DNA from 2 places in the Enterococcus sp. AAFC-DPL-5146 genome. Region 2 is predicted to be linked to the other one. Evidence: a T-box and tRNA genes for the amino acid it is inferred to sense, from the RefSeq annotation. Region 2 holds a T-box; the other holds one or more tRNA genes.
What was found. The T-box of region 2 lies ahead of leuS (leucine--tRNA ligase). A T-box ahead of a tRNA ligase gene usually reads a tRNA of that ligase, here a tRNA-Leu.
Positions count from the first base shown of each region.

Region 1: it has a tRNA-Leu gene. The T-box ahead of leuS (leucine--tRNA ligase) is inferred to sense a tRNA for this amino acid. The anticodon was not compared.

Region 1 is NZ_CM177103.1:1,800,137-1,811,243, reverse strand. It holds gene AC4BB2_RS08245 (Tex family protein) at 1-1,955, shown strand, start outside; gene AC4BB2_RS08240 (SprT family protein) at 1,958-2,455, shown strand; gene AC4BB2_RS08235 (YdcF family protein) at 2,679-3,404, shown strand; gene AC4BB2_RS08230 (hypothetical protein) at 4,239-4,637, shown strand; gene AC4BB2_RS08225 (alpha/beta hydrolase family protein) at 4,624-5,853, shown strand; gene AC4BB2_RS08220 (hypothetical protein) at 5,868-6,182, shown strand; gene AC4BB2_RS08215 (hypothetical protein) at 6,184-6,447, shown strand; gene AC4BB2_RS08210 (hypothetical protein) at 6,594-6,752, shown strand; tRNA gene AC4BB2_RS08205 (tRNA-Leu) at 7,052-7,134, shown strand; gene AC4BB2_RS08200 (DUF2871 domain-containing protein) at 7,188-7,589, opposite strand; gene AC4BB2_RS08195 (glycoside hydrolase family 13 protein) at 7,773-9,434, shown strand; gene AC4BB2_RS08190 (WxL domain-containing protein) at 9,886-11,107, shown strand, end outside.
Region 2 is NZ_CM177103.1:2,533,153-2,544,259, reverse strand. It holds gene AC4BB2_RS11630 (ABC transporter ATP-binding protein) at 1-1,556, shown strand, start outside; gene mnmM (tRNA 5-(aminomethyl)-2-thiouridylate-methyltransferase MnmM) at 1,633-2,196, opposite strand; gene mnmL (tRNA modification radical SAM protein MnmL/YtqA) at 2,196-3,164, opposite strand; gene AC4BB2_RS11615 (phosphatase PAP2 family protein) at 3,179-3,829, opposite strand; gene AC4BB2_RS11610 (DUF4097 family beta strand repeat-containing protein) at 3,966-4,997, opposite strand; gene AC4BB2_RS11605 (DUF1700 domain-containing protein) at 4,999-5,655, opposite strand; gene AC4BB2_RS11600 (LysM peptidoglycan-binding domain-containing protein) at 5,960-8,053, shown strand; T-box leader at 8,105-8,347, shown strand; gene leuS (leucine--tRNA ligase) at 8,496-11,009, shown strand.

The DNA of each region.
Region 1 (11,107 bases), 730 kb from region 2:
TGATTGAAGAACAGGGCAAACTGACGGAAGAATTGGCTAAATCCATTCAAAAAGCCACAAAAATGCAGCAAGTAGAAGATCTATATCGCCCGTATAAACAAAAGCGACGCACAAAAGCTACCATTGCTAAAGAAAAAGGATTAGAACCTTTAGCTGACTGGTTAATGAGTTTTCCAGCACAAGGGGATGTAGTAGTAGAGGCTGAACAATATGTCGATCTAGAAAAAGAGGTTGATTCAGCTGAAATGGCATTACAAGGTGCTCATGAAATCATAGCTGAACGAGTATCTGATGAACCGAAGTTTCGTTCATGGATTCGTGACTTCACTTTTAAACATGGTCAGTATGTCAGCACCGTCAAGGATGAAGAGAAAGATGAAAAATCCGTTTATGAAATGTATTATGATTTTTCTGAACCAGTAAGTAAAATGGTTTCTCATAGAGTTTTAGCGACGAATCGCGGCGAAAAAGAAGACATTTTAAAAGTGACTCTTTTAATAGAAGAAGATAAAATTAGTTCTTATCTGGAGCGCCAATTGATTGGAGATAATAAGCAATCGCCAACGGCTGCTTATGTTGAAACAGCTTATCTAGACAGTTACAAACGATTTATTGGTCCAGCAATTGAGCGTGAAATTCGCAATGAATTAACTGAAAAAGCTGATGAACAAGCGATTAATATCTTTGGTGAAAACTTACGTAATCTGTTGCTTCAGCCACCATTAAAAGGGAAAGTGGTCTTAGGATTTGACCCAGCTTATCGCACAGGTTGTAAACTAGCTATTGTTGATGCTACTGGGAAAGTTCTAGCTATCCAAGTGATTTATCCTCATAAACCAGCTTCAGGGGAAAAACGTGCTGCAGCCGGTCCTGCCTTTAACAAGTTGATTGAAGATCATCAAGTTGAAATGGTAGCTATCGGTAATGGAACAGCTAGCCGTGAATCAGAATTGTTTGTGGCAGAGCAGTTAAGACAAATCAAACGAGAAGTTTTTTATGTGATCGTTAATGAAGCAGGTGCCTCTGTTTATTCCGCAAGTGAAGTAGCACGAACAGAATTTCCAGACCTTCAAGTAGAAGAAAGAAGTGCTGTTAGTATTGCTCGACGCTTACAAGATCCATTAGCTGAATTAGTAAAAATCGATCCTAAAGCAGTCGGAGTTGGTCAATACCAGCATGACGTTTCTCAAAAACGTTTAGCAGAGCAATTGGATTTTGTCGTAGAAACAGCAGTTAACCAAGTTGGTGTCAATGTAAATACAGCTAGCGCTCAACTATTGCAGCATATTTCTGGATTAAATAAAACAACCGCTCAAAACTTAGTCACATATCGTGATGAAAATGGAGCGTTTACAGCTCGTAATCAAGTGAAAAAAGTTCCTCGTTTAGGACCAAAAGCCTATGAACAAGCGATTGGATTCTTGCGGATTCCAAATGGAAAAAATATCTTAGACAATACAGGAATTCATCCTGAAAGTTACGATATTGCCAAAGGAATACTAGAAAAAGCCAACGTTAAACTAGCAGAGCTTGGAACCTCAGAAGCTGCTGAAAACATCAAAGGCTTATCTTTGAAGCAACTTGAAACAGAACTGTCTATCGGAACGGAAACATTAAAAGATATTGTTGCAGCTCTAGTTCAACCTGGAAGAGACATGCGTGATGAAATGCCTGCACCTCTTTTAAGAAAAGATGTCCTATCGATGGAAGACCTTAAACCAGGAATGGAGTTACAAGGAACGGTTCGTAATGTAATTGATTTCGGTGCCTTTGTAGATATCGGTGTAAAACAAGATGGATTAGTGCATATTTCTAAATTAAGCGCGAAGTTTGTTAAGCACCCGACAGATGTTGTTGCTGTAGGAGATGTAGTTACTGTTTGGGTGGAAGATGTCGATATGAAGAAAGGGCGCATTAGTTTAACGATGTTGCCGCAAACTGAAAGGAAAGATTGATTTTGAATCGTTTTTCTAAAGAAGAAAAACCAACAAAACAAGAATTAACAGATGAAGAATTACAAAAACTGGTAGAAGAAATCTCAGTCACTTCTTTTGGGAAAATTTTTCGACACAAAGCATATTTTAATCGGCGTTTAAAAACAACGGGTGGACGGTATCATTTAGGTTCTCATAATATTGATTTTAATCCAAAAGTTTTTGAGATTTATGGTGAAAATGAATTGATAAATGTAATCAAACATGAACTCTGTCATTACCATCTTCATATTGAAGGTAAAGGCTATCAACACAAAGATATTGATTTTAAAACATTATTAAAAAAAACAGGTGGCAGTCGATATGTTCGTCCTTTAGTAGAACAAAAACCGCGGTCCTATCATCAATATCAATGTGAAAAATGCGAAACCTTGATTTTAAGAAAACGTAGAATCAATATACAACGTTTTGTTTGCGGAAAATGCCGTGGAAAGCTTGTGGAATTAAGTCCAAATAAATAAGTAGTAATCGGACAGGCATAGATAAAAGCCGTCAGATTAGAGAAAGAAAAAATTACGAAAATGACAAGAAAAACAGGATTTTCACTATAAAGATCCGTTGGTTTACTGTGTTTTACAACAATCTTTACTTTACTTCGATTACATTAATTTCATTAAAGTGATGTAATCGAAGTAAAGCGGAGTTGTTGTTTTTTCTCGTCATTTATAAGGCAGGGATGAGGACATGATTCAGCACTGGAATGAAGTTATCAACTATTTAGCTGCAAAAGAAAAAATGACTGGAAACTATGATTTAGCTATCTTAGCTGGAAATAGTCTCCCTTATCTTGCAGATGAGATGATTCATTTATATGAACAAAAAAGAGCTTCTGCATTTATGCTTGTAGGAGGTGTCGGTCATGCCACACCATTTTTGAGAGAGAATTTTAAAAACTGGGGAATTAATGTTAGTGATGCTAGTGAAACGGAAATGTATTTGGAGTATTTCAAGTTAAACTATCATTTAGATACAGATCTATTTTTAACTGAAACTAAATCAACAAATTCTGGTGAGAATGCGGTTTTTGCATTGAATAAGGTAAAAGAAGCTGGTTTGAATCCTAGAAATGTTTTGTTGTTAGAAGATCCTATGTTGCAAAGAAGAATCAAAGCAACATTTCAAAAAGAATGGCAAGAAACCAATGCGCAATTCACTAATTGTGTGCCAATTGTTCCTATTGTCAAAACTATTGAGGAAACGATCACTTTTGAAGACGACCGTCTTAACGGTTTATGGAATAAGGATTATTTTCTTTCTCTCGTTTTAGGTGAAATTCGTCGATTAAGAAATGACGAAAATGGATATGGACCCAATGGAAGTAATTATATAGGTGTGGTGGAAATCCCTGAATCTGTTCAATTGGCTTATGAAGAACTGTGTCAGGTGTATGAGTATAAACAGAAACGATAGTTGGAAATTCTAGGAAAGATTTTGTTGCGGCGAAGAACTATCTAAAGAAAACTAAAATACTTGATAGAAGTAATAAAGATTATTACTTTGCATTAAATGTTGAATACTTGAAAAATTTGCTTGGCTATTTGATAACTGGCGAAGCTTTTTACATGAAAAACATTCATACGTACATTAATTTACTTGAGTTTGTTGGTGATAAACAAACATAAAATGCAGTAAAAGAAGAAGTGAAAATTTTAACATATAATAATAGTTACACCGTAAACATGGAGAATAATGATTTTCCTGTAGGGGTATTAAAATGAAACTTCCATGACAAAAACTATTGTGAGGCAGTTTAGTAAGAAGGTGGCATACTTCTACTCAAATATATTACAAGTTTAGACTGATGAATACTTAAAAGTAGAATCAAAGAGGGCAAGTAGTAAATAGCTGCTGATGAGTTGGGTAAATGGTCAGAAGGTGTAATTGCTACAGTAATCAATTGATGTAAAAGCCTACACTGATGAAGAAAAACTGCAAATTACCAATGACTACGGTTTAAATATGTCTGGGAAAGTAAGAGGTCTTTTATATGGTGCTGATCCAGAGATAAAATCATTTATTGAAGTTCATTATCAGAATGATGATGTTATAGCACGCTCAGATATACTTAAGAAGAAAATGGTACTGGAAAATTAATAGAGAAGAATAGTGTGGAAGTGTTCAGTTACATAGAGCACTTCCATTTTTTTATTGACAAGAAATTTTTGTTATTTTATTTTTTAACGCATGATATTTACTTGTGATTTATTGTAATGTATAATTAACTTTTAGGTAGGTGGGGGATAATTGGAGAAAAGAAAAATTATTGTTATTTCTTTAATAGTTACAATATTGATTATAGGAATCGGTGGGAAAATGTATATGGACAATAATAAAAATGAACAAAAAGAGCTAGGTGTTAAGAAGGAAATTGCATTATTCATAACTCAAACGTATGAAGATATAAAAGAAATTGAGTTTGGCAGATTTTCTCAAATAAAAGAAACGGGTACTTGGCATGTAGTTGTGATAGTTAATTCTAATTCAATTATCCAATTTGATTTAAACGAATTAGAAAAGAAGGATGATTTTCATTTAGCTTATAATAAAAATGATTTTCATTTAGAAAAGAGAGAGAAAAAAGATTCTTCTTTAGATTTAAGTAATATTAATATAAATTATGGAGGAGAGTATGGTAACCGATAAAGATTATAATTACCTAGCTGACAAAGCCTATGCCGGAGATGTTGCAAGAGAAGAAAAAGAAGGACGCCTTCCTGTAAAAAATGGGCAAATCTTTGAAGATAAAGATTTGTCTCAAGATTATAAAGTACTAAAAGTGGAAGACAACACAGAAAACGGCATGCAAGCTATGGCAGTAGCTCCTATAAAAAATGGAAAGGTAGACACATCAGAGGTTGTCATTGCTTTTGCAGGTACAAACTTTGGAGATTCAAAAGATCGAGCAACGGATATACAAACAGTTGCTGGAGGAGATAAACAGCTAGCTCTAGATCCCTATAATAAAACTGATGGACAAGCAATCACTGCCCAAAATTTCGCAGATGACATAAAAGCAAAATACCCGAATGCTATAATAACGACGACAGGGCATTCTTTAGGTGAATATCTAGCGCTAATGATTGCAGCAGAAAATCAGTGGCGAAACGTTGGCTTTAATGGTCCAGATCCATACGGAATATTATCTCCAAAAGCAAAAGAATGGATCAAAAATAATCCTGGTATGTTAACCAATTATCGTAATCGTGGAGATAGTGCCATTGGTAATTTAATGGGAAATGGAACTGGGGCACAGATTAAAGTAAGTCTTGAATTGGGTTTAGATAATCCACTAACTTATCACAGTTTAAGCGTATGGAAGTTTGATAATAAAGGGAATTTAATCATTCCTAAAAATGGCTACAATAAAAAGGCAATACAAGAGCAAGCAGAACGTCAATTGAAAAATCAATTTATTTTAAGCATGTATACGTTAGAATTATTGAAGAAAAAATTTAAGTCCAGTAGCGGAGGCCTTTCAACGAATGAACAAATTTATTTGAATAACAGTCAAGCACTAGCTGTTGTTCAATATACCTCTTCTGAATTTGAAGTAGTGATGACTAATACGGTTAAAATTTATCAAGATGGGACAACAGAATTAGAAGAACTGTGGCAGAAAATGTATTCAAAAGCATTTAGTGATGTCCCTGATTTGAGCCATGGAGAAGTAATGGAAGTATTGGAATCAACAGGTAGCTCAGAACATAGTATTGTAACAGAGCCGAGTGAATTATTTAGAGAAAAGATAGCTAAAGCAAAAAAAATGAATGAACAATTTAATCAGTTAACTTCTGAAATTAGGGGCAAAATAGCCGAATTAGTTCAAAGAGACCAAGAATTAGCTCGACAATTGGGGTAATGGAAAGTGATCAGATGGATAAAGAAGAGCAACTAGTAAAAGAGTATCAAAATAATAGACGGAAATTAGAAGAACAAGAAGATGATATCAAACATTTTCAGAGACAAGGACAACAAGTAGCAGAAGATGCTTATTCAGAAATCCGTTATTTATTATCTGATATTACTGAGAACGATGAAGTGTTAAATGAGACTCGAATGGAATTATCTCGTTTGGAAGAAGAACTGATGCTAGCACTAGACAAGGAAAAGAAAAAGGTGCTGAATCGGCAAGAAGAATTAGAACAAGGATATCGGAAAGAGTTGCAGAGGTTAAAAAAAGGGGATTGATATGTTAGAAGCGTTAGAAAAAATAATGAAAGAATATAGGAAAAATGTCCAAAAAACTAAAATAAGAGCAATTGGTCGTTCTGGGTTTCAGACTAAAGAACTGAAGAAAGAGAAAACGATGCGACTAGGTGAACAAGAAAGTAAATCTGGACAAAAAGCCATTTCAAAAGCAACAACTGGGTTACAAGAAACAGTAAAAGGTCAATTTGGGAAGAAAGTAATACAAGTATTCGATAAACAAAAACAAACACTGGATTCTTTTTGAGTGGTTTTGCAATAATAACTCTTGAAATCCTTTCTGTAAATCATAGTAGTAAGTATAGCTGTCACAGCTAATTACTTCTATCGCAGAAAAAAGCATTCTGATCAGTTAATCATCTGGCTAGGCTGTTTTCTGTATGAAAATGATTTATGGGGAAGGGTGAAGGAATACAGATATACAAAAAGAAATTAACTGATGAACAGTTGAAAGCAATTGATCTATTGATTAAAAAGTCACAAATGGGCATGACAAATAAGCAAATTACTGAAGAAGTTGGAGTTTCAACAGTTTTTTATATGCTTGGATGAAAAAGCCAGAGTTTAATGATGAATTTCTAAGTCAATCAGCTATTCTAAACGGAGCCACTATTCAATTTGTTTATAGCTATTTCTATGCAGTCATAGAAGAGACTGAATAAATAACGACATTTAACAAAGAACGCATTGAGCCTAAAGGCTGGCGCGGTCTTTTTAACAGTAAATATCTTTGAGAATATTGACAAAAACAGAAGCGTATTCTATCATAGGCTTACGTGGCTAGTGTAGTTTTTTACTGAATTCTCTACATGAAACAAGTAGTTATTATAACTGATATTATTATATGAATTGCGGTCATGGCGGAATGGCAGACGCGTCAGCTTGAGGGGCTGGTGGGAGTAATCCCGTGGAAGTTCGAGTCTTCTTGGCCGCATAAAAGATAAAAAAACCTTTTTCTATTTTAAAAGAAAAAGGTTTTTTTATTTTTTATTCTTTAACAGCTTTAAACAAAACTTGGAAGAAGTATGCTAATCCCACAGTAATGATGATATGACCCAGTCCAGCAATACCTGAAATAGCTGCTGATTCAGGATAAGCCAACACTTGTAAAATACCACGAACAATCATCATTAACAATGTTATTCCCAATCCCATATTGTATATAATGTAGAATTTCTTATAGTTTTTTTCTTTAGTTAATTGGAAGTTCTTTTCTAAAAGTAAAACAATTAAGAAAAAGAACATGCCTAAAATCAAAATATGAGTGTGTAAGACACCCAGTTGTGTTTCACCAGTAAAATCATTCCATTTCGTAAATTCACGATAAAAAATACCTGCTAATAATCCAAAAATCATATAAGACATACTAACTCTAACTAATTTTTTCATTATCCACCTCTAAATATATTATTCAAACATCTTAACTATAGCAAAGTTGTTTTGGTATTTCCATCTGAATGCTTAGAAGCGCTTATTTCTAAAGTTACACATAATAGTATGCATTTCAGATACGCTTTTTCTTTCCATCTTATATAATGTAATGAAAGACGAAGATAAAATGGAGTGATACATATGACAATCAAGCGCACTTGGTGGAAAGAAGCAGTTGGTTATCAGATCTATCCAAGTAGTTTTATGGATACAAATGGTGACGGTATTGGTGATTTGAATGGTATTCGCTCAAAATTAGACTACCTTAAAGATTTAGGAGTGGGATTTATCTGGATTACCCCTATCTATGAATCTCCTAATGTAGACAATGGATATGACATCAGTGATTATCAAAAAATACTTGCAACCTTTGGAACGATGGAAGAGTTTGACTTATTATTGAAAGAAGCCCATGAAATGGGAATCAGGATTATTATGGATTTGGTTATTAATCATACCTCTAATCAGCATTCTTGGTTTTTAGAATCAAGATCTTCTATTAAAGACGATTATAGAGACTATTATATTTGGGCTGATGGAAGAATGGGTGGTCCACCCAATGACTGGGTTTCGATTTTTGGCGGTTCTGCTTGGGAATATGATGAAACGACCAATCAATATTACCTACATGTTTTTGCTAAAGAACAACCAGATCTTAATTGGGAAAATCCTCGCGTAAAAAGAGAGCTATTTTCAATGATTGATTGGTGGCTAGATAAGGGAATTGATGGCTTTCGTGTTGATGCAATTTCTCATATAAAAAAAGCCCCTTTGGAAACAAAATCTACAAATGATCCATTCGATTCATTCAAAAATGTTCCTGGAATTGAAATCCACTTGGAAGAGTTAAGAGATATTTTTAGAAAAAGAGATATCTTGACGGTTGGAGAAGCCAATGGGGTTAGTGCAGAGCAAGCTTCCCAATGGGTAGGAGAAACAGATGGCTATTTCAATATGCTATTTGAATTTGACCACATATCACTTTGGAATAAAGACGAACAAGAAACATTGGATGTGGTTCATTTCAAACATGCGATCACTAGATGGCAAGAAGCTTTAGCAGATGGCAAAGGTTGGAATGCACTGTATATGGAAAATCATGATATTCCAAGATCTGTGTCAAGTTTTGGTAGTGAAGAAACGGTATTTTGGAAAGCATCGGCCAAAGCCTTAGCCTTAACATTTCTCTTACTGCAAGGAACTCCATTTATTTATCAGGGACAAGAAATTGGCATGACGAATATGCCATTTGCTTCAATCGATGATATTGATGCAGTAGATACCAAAAATTTTTACCATGAAATGATCCATGCTGGGGTTGATCCTGTAAAAGCAATGAAAGTGATTCGCAGAACAGCAAGAGACAATTCACGAACACCAATGCAATGGACAGCGGAAGAATATGCTGGTTTTTCAAAAAGAAAACCATGGATGGTGATTAATCCAAATAAGCAAGAAGTTAATGTCTTAGATGAACTAGCTGATTCAGACTCTATTTTAAATTTTTACAAAAAGGTTATCCAGTTAAGAGCTGAAAATGAAGCATTGATATACGGCAACTATAAACTTTACTTACCAGAGCATCCGCAACTATTTGTGTATGGTAGACGCTTAGGTGACGAACGATTTGTAGTCATCATCAATTTGTCAAAGGATTTTGCTTCTGCTGATTTGCCTGAAAATGTTCGAATAGAAGATTGGACTCTTGAATTATGTAATCTTGATAGTCACACGATTCATCAACACACGATTTTTGCGCCTTATGAAGCAAGGGTCTATAAATATAAAATGGAAGAATCATGAATCGAAAGAACGATGTCCTTCCATTTTGGCAGTTGTCAACGTCATTGAAAATCCGAAGAATTGATGTTTTAATGCATTTAATTTTCAATAATTGATAGCTTCAATTACTTCTCAAAAACCGCACCTTGCATTTTTAAGCATTGTGCGGTTTTTAGTCTAATTAATTTTTGATAGTAACAATTTAGAAAAATCAGGTAATTCATGTAATAAAAAATATATTATTAAAAATAAATGGAAAATATCTTTTTTTATCCAAAAAATCATAATTTTGTACAAAAAAAGATAATATTAGAGTTAGAAATTTCTTTTTTGATAGAGTAGAATATTAGTATTAAAACATAAAAAGGATGAGGCGTGTGAGTAAATATAATAAGCAAGTATTTTTATTTTTTTGATAGTACTAATTTTTTGCTTAAATGGAAAGATTGTATATGCTGAATCAAGTTCAAAAATGGAAAATAAACCAACAATCACAGCGGAAGCAATTCCATTTAATACACCTTTAGGGGCAGGAACTAATCATTATGAAGCCAAAAACTTCGTGAAAAATGTGAAGTCGGATGGTGAGCTAGTACCTGAAACGAATTATACAGTTACTTATGAAACAACTAACACGGCTAATCTAATTGGAGAATACACGTTTAATGTAAAAGTCAGTGTTTTACCAAGTAAAGCTGAAACAACGGTAACCGTTCCAATGGTAGTTAGTTATGGAGATACATTAGCACTAAGGGGTGCAAATCACCAACCTGTATTAGGCCTAACGGTGAATCATTATAACGAACAACCTTATTATTTAGATGCCTCCCGCATGAAAATTAGTACTTATCTACCCGAAGTTAACGAAAGATTTACAGATTATATGAAACTTTCACTACATACACCAACCGAAGCTGTAAGTAACTTGAGCAGTATTTCCTCGTATTATGATACAAAAATTCAAGGGACTGACAAGGTAGACACTGCCTACACGAAATTTAAAGCTCAAGAAGTAAAAGAAGGAGACTTGATAAAAGTTTGGCATCAAGAAGTACTGAACTGGGTTAAAATGATTCTGTTGTGGAGTAATGGGAAAGATCATGTACCACAAGAAAATTATATTGATAATACTAGTTTTTATGAAGTAAGTAAAAGCGGCTTGCGGCCAGTCCACGTCAATCAGTTAAAAAGTAAAACAGCTTCAATAACATTGGGTACAACTAAGGAAGAGCTTGACCGAGATTTGAAAAATAATTTAGCTAAGTATTTCGAATTATATGATTATGAAAGACTCAATGGCGTAAAGTTTGTCAATTATCCGGATACTTCTAAAACAGGGAAACAAAATGCGACTGTTAGAGTAGAGGAACATCTTTTATCAGGTAAAATAGTTCAAAATGATTATAAAATAGAAGTAGCTATTATAGCAGGTGAGCTAGGATTTCAAAATGTTCCAAATTTTGATTTTGGAGTAAATAAAATTCCTACAAAGAAAACATTAGTATCGAGAAAATCTGATCAACAAATCATTGTTAAGGATGCTCGAGGAGAAAATAAAAATTGGAGACTTTCGGCAAATTTGACAGAAGAAGTCGGCAATGAAGAACATCGCTTGGGCGAGTTAGTTTTTATTACTGATAAGGGAGATGAATTAGAGCTAAAGCTTAATGAGTTATTTATTGTCAAAAAAGCTC
Region 2 (11,107 bases):
GGAAGCTATTGATTTTTTATGTACTGACAAGTGCAGCAAACTTTATTTATAGCATACTATTTACGCAAGTTGTTGGAAAATCAACGAATCGTATGCGTATTGGTTTATTTAATAAATTAGAAAAATTAACGATTCGTTTCTTTGACTCTCATCAAGATGGAGAAATTTTAAGTCGTTTTACAAGTGATTTAGATAATATCCAAAATAGTTTGAACCAAGCCTTATTACAAGTGATGACAAATATTGCTTTATTTGTGGGGATTTTGATTATGATGTTCCGTCAAAATGTTGAATTGGCATGGGCAACGATTGCATCAACACCTGTGGCAATTTTGATTGCGGTAGTGGTTATCAGTAAAGCGCGTAAATATGTTGATATTCAACAGGATGAAGTTGGAAAATTAAATGGTTATATGGATGAAAAAATCAGCGGACAACGAGTGATTATCACAAATGGTCTGCAAGAAGAAACCATTGATGGATTTTTAGAACACAATGAAACAGTACGTAAAGCAACATTCAAAGGACAAGTTTACTCAGGTTTACTATTTCCAATGATGCAAGGGATGTCTCTTGTAAATACAGCAATCGTAATCTTCTTTGGTGGTTGGTTAGCATTAAACGGTGATTTAGAAAAAACGGTTGCGTTAGGTTTAGTGGTGACATTCGTTCAATATTCACAACAATATTATCAACCATTGATGCAGATTTCTTCTGGTTACAGCATGATTCAATTAGCAATCACAGGAGCTCGCCGTTTGAATGAAATGTTTGACGAACCCGATGAGATCAATCCAAAAGATGGAAAAGAAATCAACGGTATCAAAGAATCAGTTACATTGAATCACGTTGACTTTGGCTATGATCCAGAAGTTCCTATATTAAAAGATGTCTCAATTGATGTTAAAAAAGGTGAGATGGTAGCATTAGTTGGTCCAACAGGTTCAGGTAAAACGACCATTATGAACTTATTGAATCGTTTTTATGATGTAAATAGCGGTTCAGTTGCATTTGATGGAATCGATATTCGTGAGATCGAATTAAGTAGCTTACGAACGCATGTAGGAATCGTTTTGCAAGATTCAGTTTTATTCTCTGGAACGATTCGAGAGAATATTGCATTTGGTAAGCCAGAAGCGTCTGAAGAAGAAATCATTGCAGCAGCCGAACAAGCGAATATTCATGAGTTTATTATGGAACAAGAAAAAGGTTATGATACAGAAATAACTGAAGAAAATAACATTTTTAGTACAGGTCAAAAGCAATTGATTAGCATTGCCCGGACCATCATTACAAATCCATCTTTGTTGATATTAGATGAGGCAACAAGTAATGTAGATACGGTAACAGAGGCAAAAATTCAAAAAGCGATGGACGAAGCAATCAAAGGCAGAACGAGTTTTGTGATTGCTCATCGATTGAAAACCATTTTGAATGCGGACCGAATCGTTGTTTTAAGAAATGGCGAAGTGATTGAAGAAGGAAATCATCATGAATTATTGAAACAAGATGGTTTTTATGCTGAACTTTATCACAATCAATTTGTATTTGAATAAACGAACATACAAAAAAACTGATTCTCATATTTATGAGAATCAGTTTTTTTGATGAAAATGAATATGTTGAATTAAGTTATTTTTTCTCAATACAAAATAAAATAGGCGGGTTATTCTTCTGATTGATAAATTGATAGGTAAGAACACTATACTCTTCTTGAAGTAATTGTTGACAATACTCTTGTACAAGAGCTAATTCTGCTTCACCACCAACATGACCGTAATAAACCACTATAACAATACGTCCTTTATTGCTTAATCTAGGAAGTAAAGCATCTAAGGCTTTTTTTGTTGTGTCAGGTTTTGTAATAATCTGCTTATCACTTTTAGGTAAGTAACCTAAATTAAAAATAGCAGCAGTTAATGATGTTTCTTTTGGGACGATTATGTCAATTGTTTCATGTCCTTGTTGAAATAAGCCAACTTGATCTTTTAGGCCTGAATCAGTAAGTTTCTTTTCCGTATTCATCAATGCTTGTTCTTGTACATCAAAGGCATACACGAAACCAGTTGAACCTACTAGTTCTGCTAGAAAAGCCGTATCGTTGCCATTTCCCATTGTAGCATCAACGACGGTATCTCCTTCTTTTATCACTTCTTTTAGCAGTGTGTGACTAAAACGGAGTGCTGTTTGTAGCATTAGGTCAGAACCTCCTTTGTGTTTCGTACATTATAAATACCTTGGGTACTTTCACGGCGTTTCATTTCATCATCAATGGCATTTAAGACTTCCCATTTTTTCAAACTCCACATAGGACCAACTAAAGTATCAGAAGGTGCATCACCAGTTAAACGATGAACCACGATTTCAGGCGGAATCATTTCCAATTGATCACAGATTACATTAACGTAGTTTTCTCTGGTCATTAATTGTAGGCGTCCTTCGTGATAATCTCTTAACATACGTGTATTAGTCATTAAATGCAGTAGATGTAGTTTGATTCCTTGAATATCTGAATCAACAATCGTTCGACGGACATTTTCACGCATCATTTCTAGATTTTCCCCTGGTAAACCATTGATTAGGTGAGTACAAACCCGGATATTGTGTTTCCGTAATCTTGCCACACCATCCAAATAGGTTTGGTAATTATGTGCTCTGTTGATCGTATTACTAGTATTTTCATAAGTCGTCTGCAAGCCTAATTCCACCCATAAATAATAACGTTGGTTCAGTTCAGCCAGGTACTCAACAACATCATCTGGAAGACAATCAGGACGAGTGCCGATTGAAATGCCCACAACGCCTTTTTCATTTAGAACCTGTTCAAAACGGTGGCGAATCACATCAACTGGTGCATGAGTATTTGTAAAATTTTGAAAATAAACGATATATTGATCCACATTCGGCCATTTTTTATGCATCATTTGAATTTCTTTTTGAAATTGAATGGGTAATGGATCTTTTGGAGCAATAATCATGTCACCAGATCCTGAAACACTGCAAAATGTACAGCCGCCTTTAGCAACAGTTCCATCACGGTTTGGACAATCAAATCCACCATCTAAAGGAACTTTAAAAATTTTTCCGCCAAACTGCTGGCGTAAGGCATAATTCCATGTGTTGTATCGTTTATTTGGATCTTCTGTATAGATAAATTCAGCCATTCTTCTTCTTCTTTCTATTTTTGTTTATTTTTAAAGCGCCAAACAAATCGTTTTTCTAAATAGATCGGATATGTCATCAATAGCCAAGCTAAACCAAAACAAAAACCGCCTAGTACATCACTAGGAAAATGAACACCTACGTAAATACGGCTAATTCCAATTAGAAAAATACCTAGGCCTAGTAAAATCTGTAGGGACAGGCAAAGTTTTTTTTGTTTAATAAATTGTGGCAGTAATAAAATAATCGTTCCGTATAATAGCGTACTTCCAGTAGAATGTCCGCTAGGAAAACTGTAACTATGTTCAGTTACTAAATGATTTAAAGTTGGACGTGGGCGCATAAATAATAATTTAATTGCAGGGTTAGCTAAACCTGCAATTAACGCTGTGTTAATAAAAAGCCAGAGCATTTCCGCATAATATTTTCCTCTAAACAGTATAAACGCAATCGCTAAAGTTAGGATACCAATGGTTAAAGGATCAGCAAGCTTTGTATACCAAATAAAAAATTGATTTGCAGAAGGATATGGTGCCCTTACAAGGGTCGTGATGGATTGATCGAAACCATTTATCCATTCAGGGTAAAAACGAACTACGTAGCCTAAAAACATAAAGACAACTAAAAAACAACTTCCTGCAAATTGATAGTATAATTTATTTTTCATAATCGTTCCTTTCAGATTCCAATAAACTTAATTATAACATCAAATAAATAAGAACACATCTGAGGCATTTCAAAAAAGAAGCCTATACAAAACATTAAAAGTTTTGTATAGGCTTTTGAATTAAGTTAACCGAAAATTATTCATTCTCTTCGTCTTCAAAATTTGAAGGACCCTCGACAGAGATATCACCAGATTTGGTTTGTAAGTCAACTATTTTCGATCCTTTTCCCCGTTTGTAAGAAGTGCTCTCTTTCCCAAAAATAGTACTATCACCTAAGTTAGTTTTAGTCTTAATCATAATATCATACAAAATCTCTTCAGTATGTAATGTGATGTCACCTTGCTGAGATTCAACTGTTAACTTTTTAGGAATTGCTGTTCCAAATAGTGAAAATTCTCCGTTAGTCGTTGTTACTGCAACCTCTCCTTTAAGATTAGTTGCTTGGATATCTCCATTTGTGCTGTTTATTTTTGAGACTCCATTCACTGTATTTAGCGAAATATCGCCTGACTTACTAGTGGCAATCCAATCAGGTGAGGTGAATTCACTGATTTGAATATCTCCGCTTTTTGAAGTGAAAGTTGCTTTATCTGTACGTACATCTGCATAGACGTTCTGATCTCCGTTACTGGTTTCAAGTGCTAATTTTTCAGTGTTGATGTTGTTAATAGCCATATCTGCATCATTCAGCTTAATAGATACATCTTTTGTAGTCACCTTTGAAAGGTTAATCATACCTTTAGCGTTGCCATCTATAATCAAGCGTTCAGTACTTTCAGGGATCGATAATGTCACAGCTGATCCTCTATTAAAAAGCTCGAATTCAAATCCTTCAAAATCCGCCTTTTTTTTATCGCTATTTGTGGAAATCAGTAACTGATCTTTTTGCTCTTTCACATCTAAAGAACTGCTCAAGGAAATGGGCACAGAGCTTCGGGTAGTCATTTCAACTTTAGTTGAATGCTCAGTATAGATATAAAAATCGGCATTTCCTGAAAGTGTTAAATGAATCTCCTTGATGCTTTCTTTATTTTTTAACTCGTAACTTTGTTTTTTTGTGTCAGTCATAGAATGTTCTGCCCGTTTAAAATAAACAGCACTGCCTATGCCGCCGATAATCATAGTTGCGACACCGATACTTAGAAAAAAAGCAGTTGTTTTTTTCATACTAAATCTCTCCTCTTAAAACTTGAATATTCCATTGCAGATAACGTCTTAGCACATTTCCAAACAATTTAGTTAAGGGCGTTAAAATTAATATTCCTATAACTCCAGCGCCAGCAAGGAAAATACTAAAGAAAAGCTGGAACATTGTTGCATCATTAACACCAGCAATGACTGAGATTCCTCCCAAAATTGGTGAGAATAAAAAAACAATAGCAATTAACCAACAAGAAAAAAAGACCATAACAAAAGCAAAAATAAACCAAAATACTAAAAGGAAGTTAAGTGAGAGTATCCCCATAACCTGGCAAAATCTAGCGAAACCACTACGATGAGGTCGTTCATACGATTGATAAGTATCATCATATGGATGTTCAGGTGCTTCTTCATGATAATAGCTATTATTTATGTTTGGCTGAATTTCTTGCCAACCATTACGTTCAAGTTTTTTTTCAGGCACAGTTATATCAAATTCTTGTAAGATTTCTTCAGCGATACTCCTTGGTTTACCTAAATTTTTTGCAATCTGTTCTTCTGTTTCGCCATTAGCCAAACGTTCATCAAAAATTGTTTCGTACTTGTTTAAGATAAACATTTGTTGTTGATTAGTCAGAGGTTTTAAGTAAATTTTCAATTCGATTAAAAAGTGTTCCTTGTTCATTTTTTTCCCCCATTTCACTTTGTAACTCAGTTGCTTCTTATCAACTATAATTTTTTTTGGAAGTAATAACAAGTACTTAATAAAAAAATCAGCCTAAGGTAAAGAAAGTCATCAGTCTTGAGACCTAGTATTCCTTAAGTAGAATAAAAGGAGAAGCGTATCATAAAAAAATAAGGGAGAAATAAATTACATGTTTATTTATATATTATGGAACAGAAAATTAAAAAGTATTTCTATTTTCTTTAAAAAAAGGGTATAATAAAATTCAAGGTATACTTTTTTTAGAAAATATGGAGGACATATTATGGATAAGTACAAGACATCAAGAAAAGAGCGGAGGAAAGCGGAACAGAACAAGCTTGCTTACGATCAGTTAAAAAAAGGAACAACTGTGCTTAGCTCTGCGTTAGTGGTTTCGTCTATTGCAGCACCGATTGCAGCACCAAAAATCGCTGAAGCAGCAGAAGAGCAGACACCAAGTGCACAAGTAAGTTACTCAGAAACAAATGCAAACACACATACAGAAGCCGTTCAAAAACAAACGACGACTGACTCTAACGATTCGATGACACAAGAAAATCAGACAACAACATCAGAGACTTCTTCAAGCGAGGAACTGTCTGAAACACAAGAATCATCAGAATTAAATACATCAGAAACAACACAAAGTACTGAGTCAACTATGCCTACCGAAAAAACAACTGAAACAACTGATTCTTCTACGACTGAAGTACAAGAAGCTAAAACACCTGAACTTATGATGCGTTCAGGACTTTCAGCGCAAACTAGAAACATTGATACAAATGTTTTTATCGCTGAAATAGCAGGTCATGCAAGATCTGTTGCTGCAACGAATGATTTATATGCTTCCGTGATGATGGCCCAAGCGATTCTTGAAAGTGATTGGGGAAGAAGTACGTTATCTGCGGCACCAAATCATAATTTATTTGGGATCAAGGGAAGTTATCAAGGTCAATCTGTTACTATGAAAACATGGGAAGTAATCAATGGACAGTGGGTTCAAGTCGATGCTGCCTTTAGAAAATATCCTTCATATTCAGAATCATTTGGCGATAATGCATACGTTTTAAAAAACACCTCATTCCAAGCTGGTGTTTACTACTATTCTGGTGCATGGAAAAGCAATACAAATTCATATAAAGATGCAACTGCATGGTTAACAGGACGTTATGCAACGGATCCAAGCTATAATACGAAGTTGAATAATATTATTACAACGTATAATTTAACGCAATATGACACGCCTTCATCTGGAGGCGGCAATACCGGTGGAAATACTGGTGGAGGTAACACTGGCGGCAATACAGGCGGTGGAAACACAACCCAAGATGTAGTTCACACAGTAAAAGCTGGTGACAGTTTATGGGGATTGGCTGCCAAGTATGGAACATCAATTGCAAATATTAAAAGCTGGAATAAACTTTCTAGTGATGTTATCTATGTAGGTCAAAAACTGATTGTTGGTAAAAGTTCTGGTAATACAGGCGGAGGCAACACAGGTGGAAATACCGGTGGAGGCAACACTGGAGGTAACACAGGCGGATCTGGTAATACAGGTACAACAAATACGTACTATACTGTAAAATCAGGAGATTCCTTATGGGCAATCGCTAATGCAAACGGCGTAAGTGTTGCCAATTTACGTCAATGGAACAAGTTAAGTGGAGATATTATTTATCCAGGTCAACGTTTGATTGTTAAACAAGGTAGTAATACAGGCGGAGGCAACACAGGTGGAAATACCGGTGGAGGCAACACTGGAGGTAACACAGGCGGATCTGGTAATACAGGTACAACAAATACGTACTATACTGTAAAATCAGGAGATTCCTTATGGGCAATTGCTAGCGCAAATGGCGTAAGCATTGCGAACTTACGTCAGTGGAACAAGATAAGCGGAGATATTATTTATCCAGGTCAACGTTTAATTGTTAAACAAGGCAGCAGTACAGGCGGCGGAGGCAACACAGGTGGAAATACTGGCAACAGTAATTCAGGCGGCAATACAGGTGGGACTGGAAGTACAGGGACAACAAACTCGTATTACACAGTCAAATCAGGAGACTCCTTGTGGGCTATTGCTAATGCAAATGGGGTAAGTATTGCGAACTTACGTCAGTGGAACAAGATAAGCGGAGATATTATTTATCCAGGTCAACGTTTGATTGTTAAACAAGGTCAAGGCAATACAGCAGGTTCTGGTAATACTTCTAATAATCAAGGTAGTAGTCAAAACGGAACAACTCATACAGTAAAAAGTGGCGACACACTTTGGGGTCTTGCACAAAATTATGGTACGAGTGTCCAGCGAATCAAACAATTGAACGGTTTGTCTGGTGATACAATTTATATCGGACAAAAACTGAAAGTTAAATAAAAACGATTGAAATCAGCAGAGAAGTTTGGTAGTATAGTAACACACAATGATAGATAAACAGTGAGAAGGAATAGTAGAAAGAACCATGTTTTAGAGAGCGTATGGTTGGTGAAAATACGCACAGAAGCTTTCGAACTCGCCTTTGAGTTATTTTACTGAATAGCTAGATTAAACTAGGCATTCGTCTGATCTTTAGTAAGTAAAATCGGTGACGACCGTTACAGCGTTGAGGCTTACATTTATAAATGTAAGTAAATTTAGGTGGTACCACGTTGTTAGTCACACGTCCTATAGGATTTTTTTCCTGTAGGACGTTTTTTATTGTTAAACACCATCAAGTTATTGTCTCTCAAAAGTGTAGAAGGCGAATCTACATACAATAAAAGTGACAATCATTAACCAACGTTAATAAAAAGTTATACAAAATAGGAGGAGAAAATACGTGAGTTACGATCACAAGAAAATCGAGAAAAAGTGGCAAAAATATTGGGCGAAGCATAACAGCTTTACTACCCATGATGATTTAAATAAAAAGAAATTTTACGCATTAGACATGTTTCCTTATCCATCTGGTCAAGGTCTGCATGTAGGTCACCCAGAAGGATATACAGCAACAGATATTTTATCGCGAATGAAAAGAAGCCAAGGATACAGTGTGTTACATCCAATGGGGTGGGATGCTTTTGGTTTGCCAGCAGAACAATATGCACTAGACACAGGGAATGATCCTGCAGAATTTACGAAAAAAAACATTGAAACCTTTAAACGTCAAATCAATTCTCTAGGTTTTAGTTACGATTGGAATCGAGAAATCAATACAACAGATCCAGAGTATTACAAGTGGACACAATGGATATTCACTAAATTATATGAACATGGTTTGGCTTATGAAGCAGAAGTGGCTGTAAACTGGGTACCAGAACTTGGAACAGTTATTTCAAATGAAGAAGTAATTGATGGGAAAAGTGAGCGTGGCGGCTATGATGTTGTGAGAAAACCAATGCGTCAATGGATGCTGAAAATTACCGCTTACGCAGACCGTTTACTAGATGATTTAGATTTAGTTGATTGGCCTGAAAGCATCAAAGACATGCAGCGTAATTGGATTGGTCGTTCAGAAGGCGCTAATGTAACATTTAAAGTAGCTGGGAAAGAGGAAGAATTTACAGTTTTCACTACTCGTCCAGATACCTTGTTTGGCGCAACGTATACAGTTTTGGCTCCTGAGTTAGAGATAGTTCAAAAAATTACTACACCAGAACAAAAAGCTGCAGTGGAAGCGTATATTGATGCTGCCTCAAAAAAATCTGATTTAAACCGAACAGATTTAGCAAAAGAAAAGACTGGTGTGTTTACAGGAGCGTATGCAGTGAATCCTGTAAATGGTGCTGAAATCCCAATTTGGATTGCTGATTATGTACTAGCTTCTTATGGTACAGGAGCAATTATGGCTGTTCCTGCTCATGATGATCGTGACTATGAATTTGCCAAAGCATTCAACATTGATATTATTCCAGTAGTGGAAGGTGGAGATGTAGAAAAAGCACCATACACAGGTGATGGACGCCACATTAATTCTGATTTTCTGAATGGATTAAACAAAGAAGAAGCAATCTCTAAAATGAATGTCTGGCTAGAAGAAAAAGGCGTAGGGAAGAAAGAAATCAGTTATCGTTTACGTGACTGGTTGTTCTCTCGTCAACGCTATTGGGGAGAACCAATCCCAGTAATTCATTGGGAAGATGGTACAACGACAACTCTTCCAGAATCTGAATTACCATTGACACTTCCAAAAACAGATGATATTAAGCCAAGTGGGACAGGCGAATCTCCCCTTGCAAATATCACTGAATGGATTAATGTTGTTGATCCTGAAACAGGAAAAAAAGGCAAACGTGAAACCAATACAATGCCTCAGTGGGCTGGAAGTTCATGGTATCACTTGCGTTATATTGATCCACATAATAAACATGAGCTTGCTAATTATGAAAAATTAGAACGCTGGTTGCCAGTAGATATCTATATCGGCGGAGCTGAACATGCTGTACTTCACTTGTTGTATGCTCGTTTTTGGCATAAATTCTTGTATGATATCGGTGTTGTACCGACAAAAGAACCATACCAAAAGCTATATAATCAAGGAATGATTTTAGGCCAAAGCTTCCGTGACAGCCGTGGTGTATTAGTTCCTACGGATCTTGTAGAAAAACGGGATGCTGTTTGGGTAAATAGTGAAACGGGTGAAGAATTAGAAGAAGCGCCAGCGAAAATGAGTAAGTCGTTGAAAAACGTTGTAAATCCTGATGATGTCATTGAAAAATATGGTGCAGATACCCTAAGAATGTATGAAATGTTCATGGGTCCACTGGATGCTTCAATTGCCTGGAGTGAAAACGGTCTTGAAGGAAGCCGCAAATTCCTGGATCGAGTATGGCGTTTAATCGTTGATGAAAATGATAAAATGCGTGACCGTATCACGACAGTAAATGATGGGCGTTTAACTAAAGTGTATAATCAAACAGTAAAAAAAGTGACAGAAGACATGGAAAATCTACACTTTAATACAGCTATTTCTCAATTGATGGTCTTTGTTAATGAAGCCAATAAAGTTGATGTACTACCATATGAATATATTGAAGGTTTCGTCCAATTATTAGCTCCGATTGCTCCTCACATTGGGGAAGAACTTTGGGCAATCCTTGGTAATGAAGAAAGTTTGACGAATGTTCCTTGGCCAACTTTTGATGAATCAGCTTTAATTGAAGATGAAGTCGAAGTTGTTTTCCAAGTGAATGGAAAAGTTCGTGCAAAAGTAAATATAGCACGAGGTTTAAGTAAAGAAGAATTAGAAAAACAAGCATTAGCAACTGAAGAAATTCAATCTTTTATCGATGGTAAAACGGTTCGTAAAGTAATTGTTGTTCCTGATAAATTAGTGAATATCGTAGCTAATTAATGAAGTACAGACAGGGATGCTGAATAAAATCGGTATCTCTGTTTTATTATATTCACGAAAAAGAACGCTAGAAAATTGTCGAAAATGCTATTCAAAGA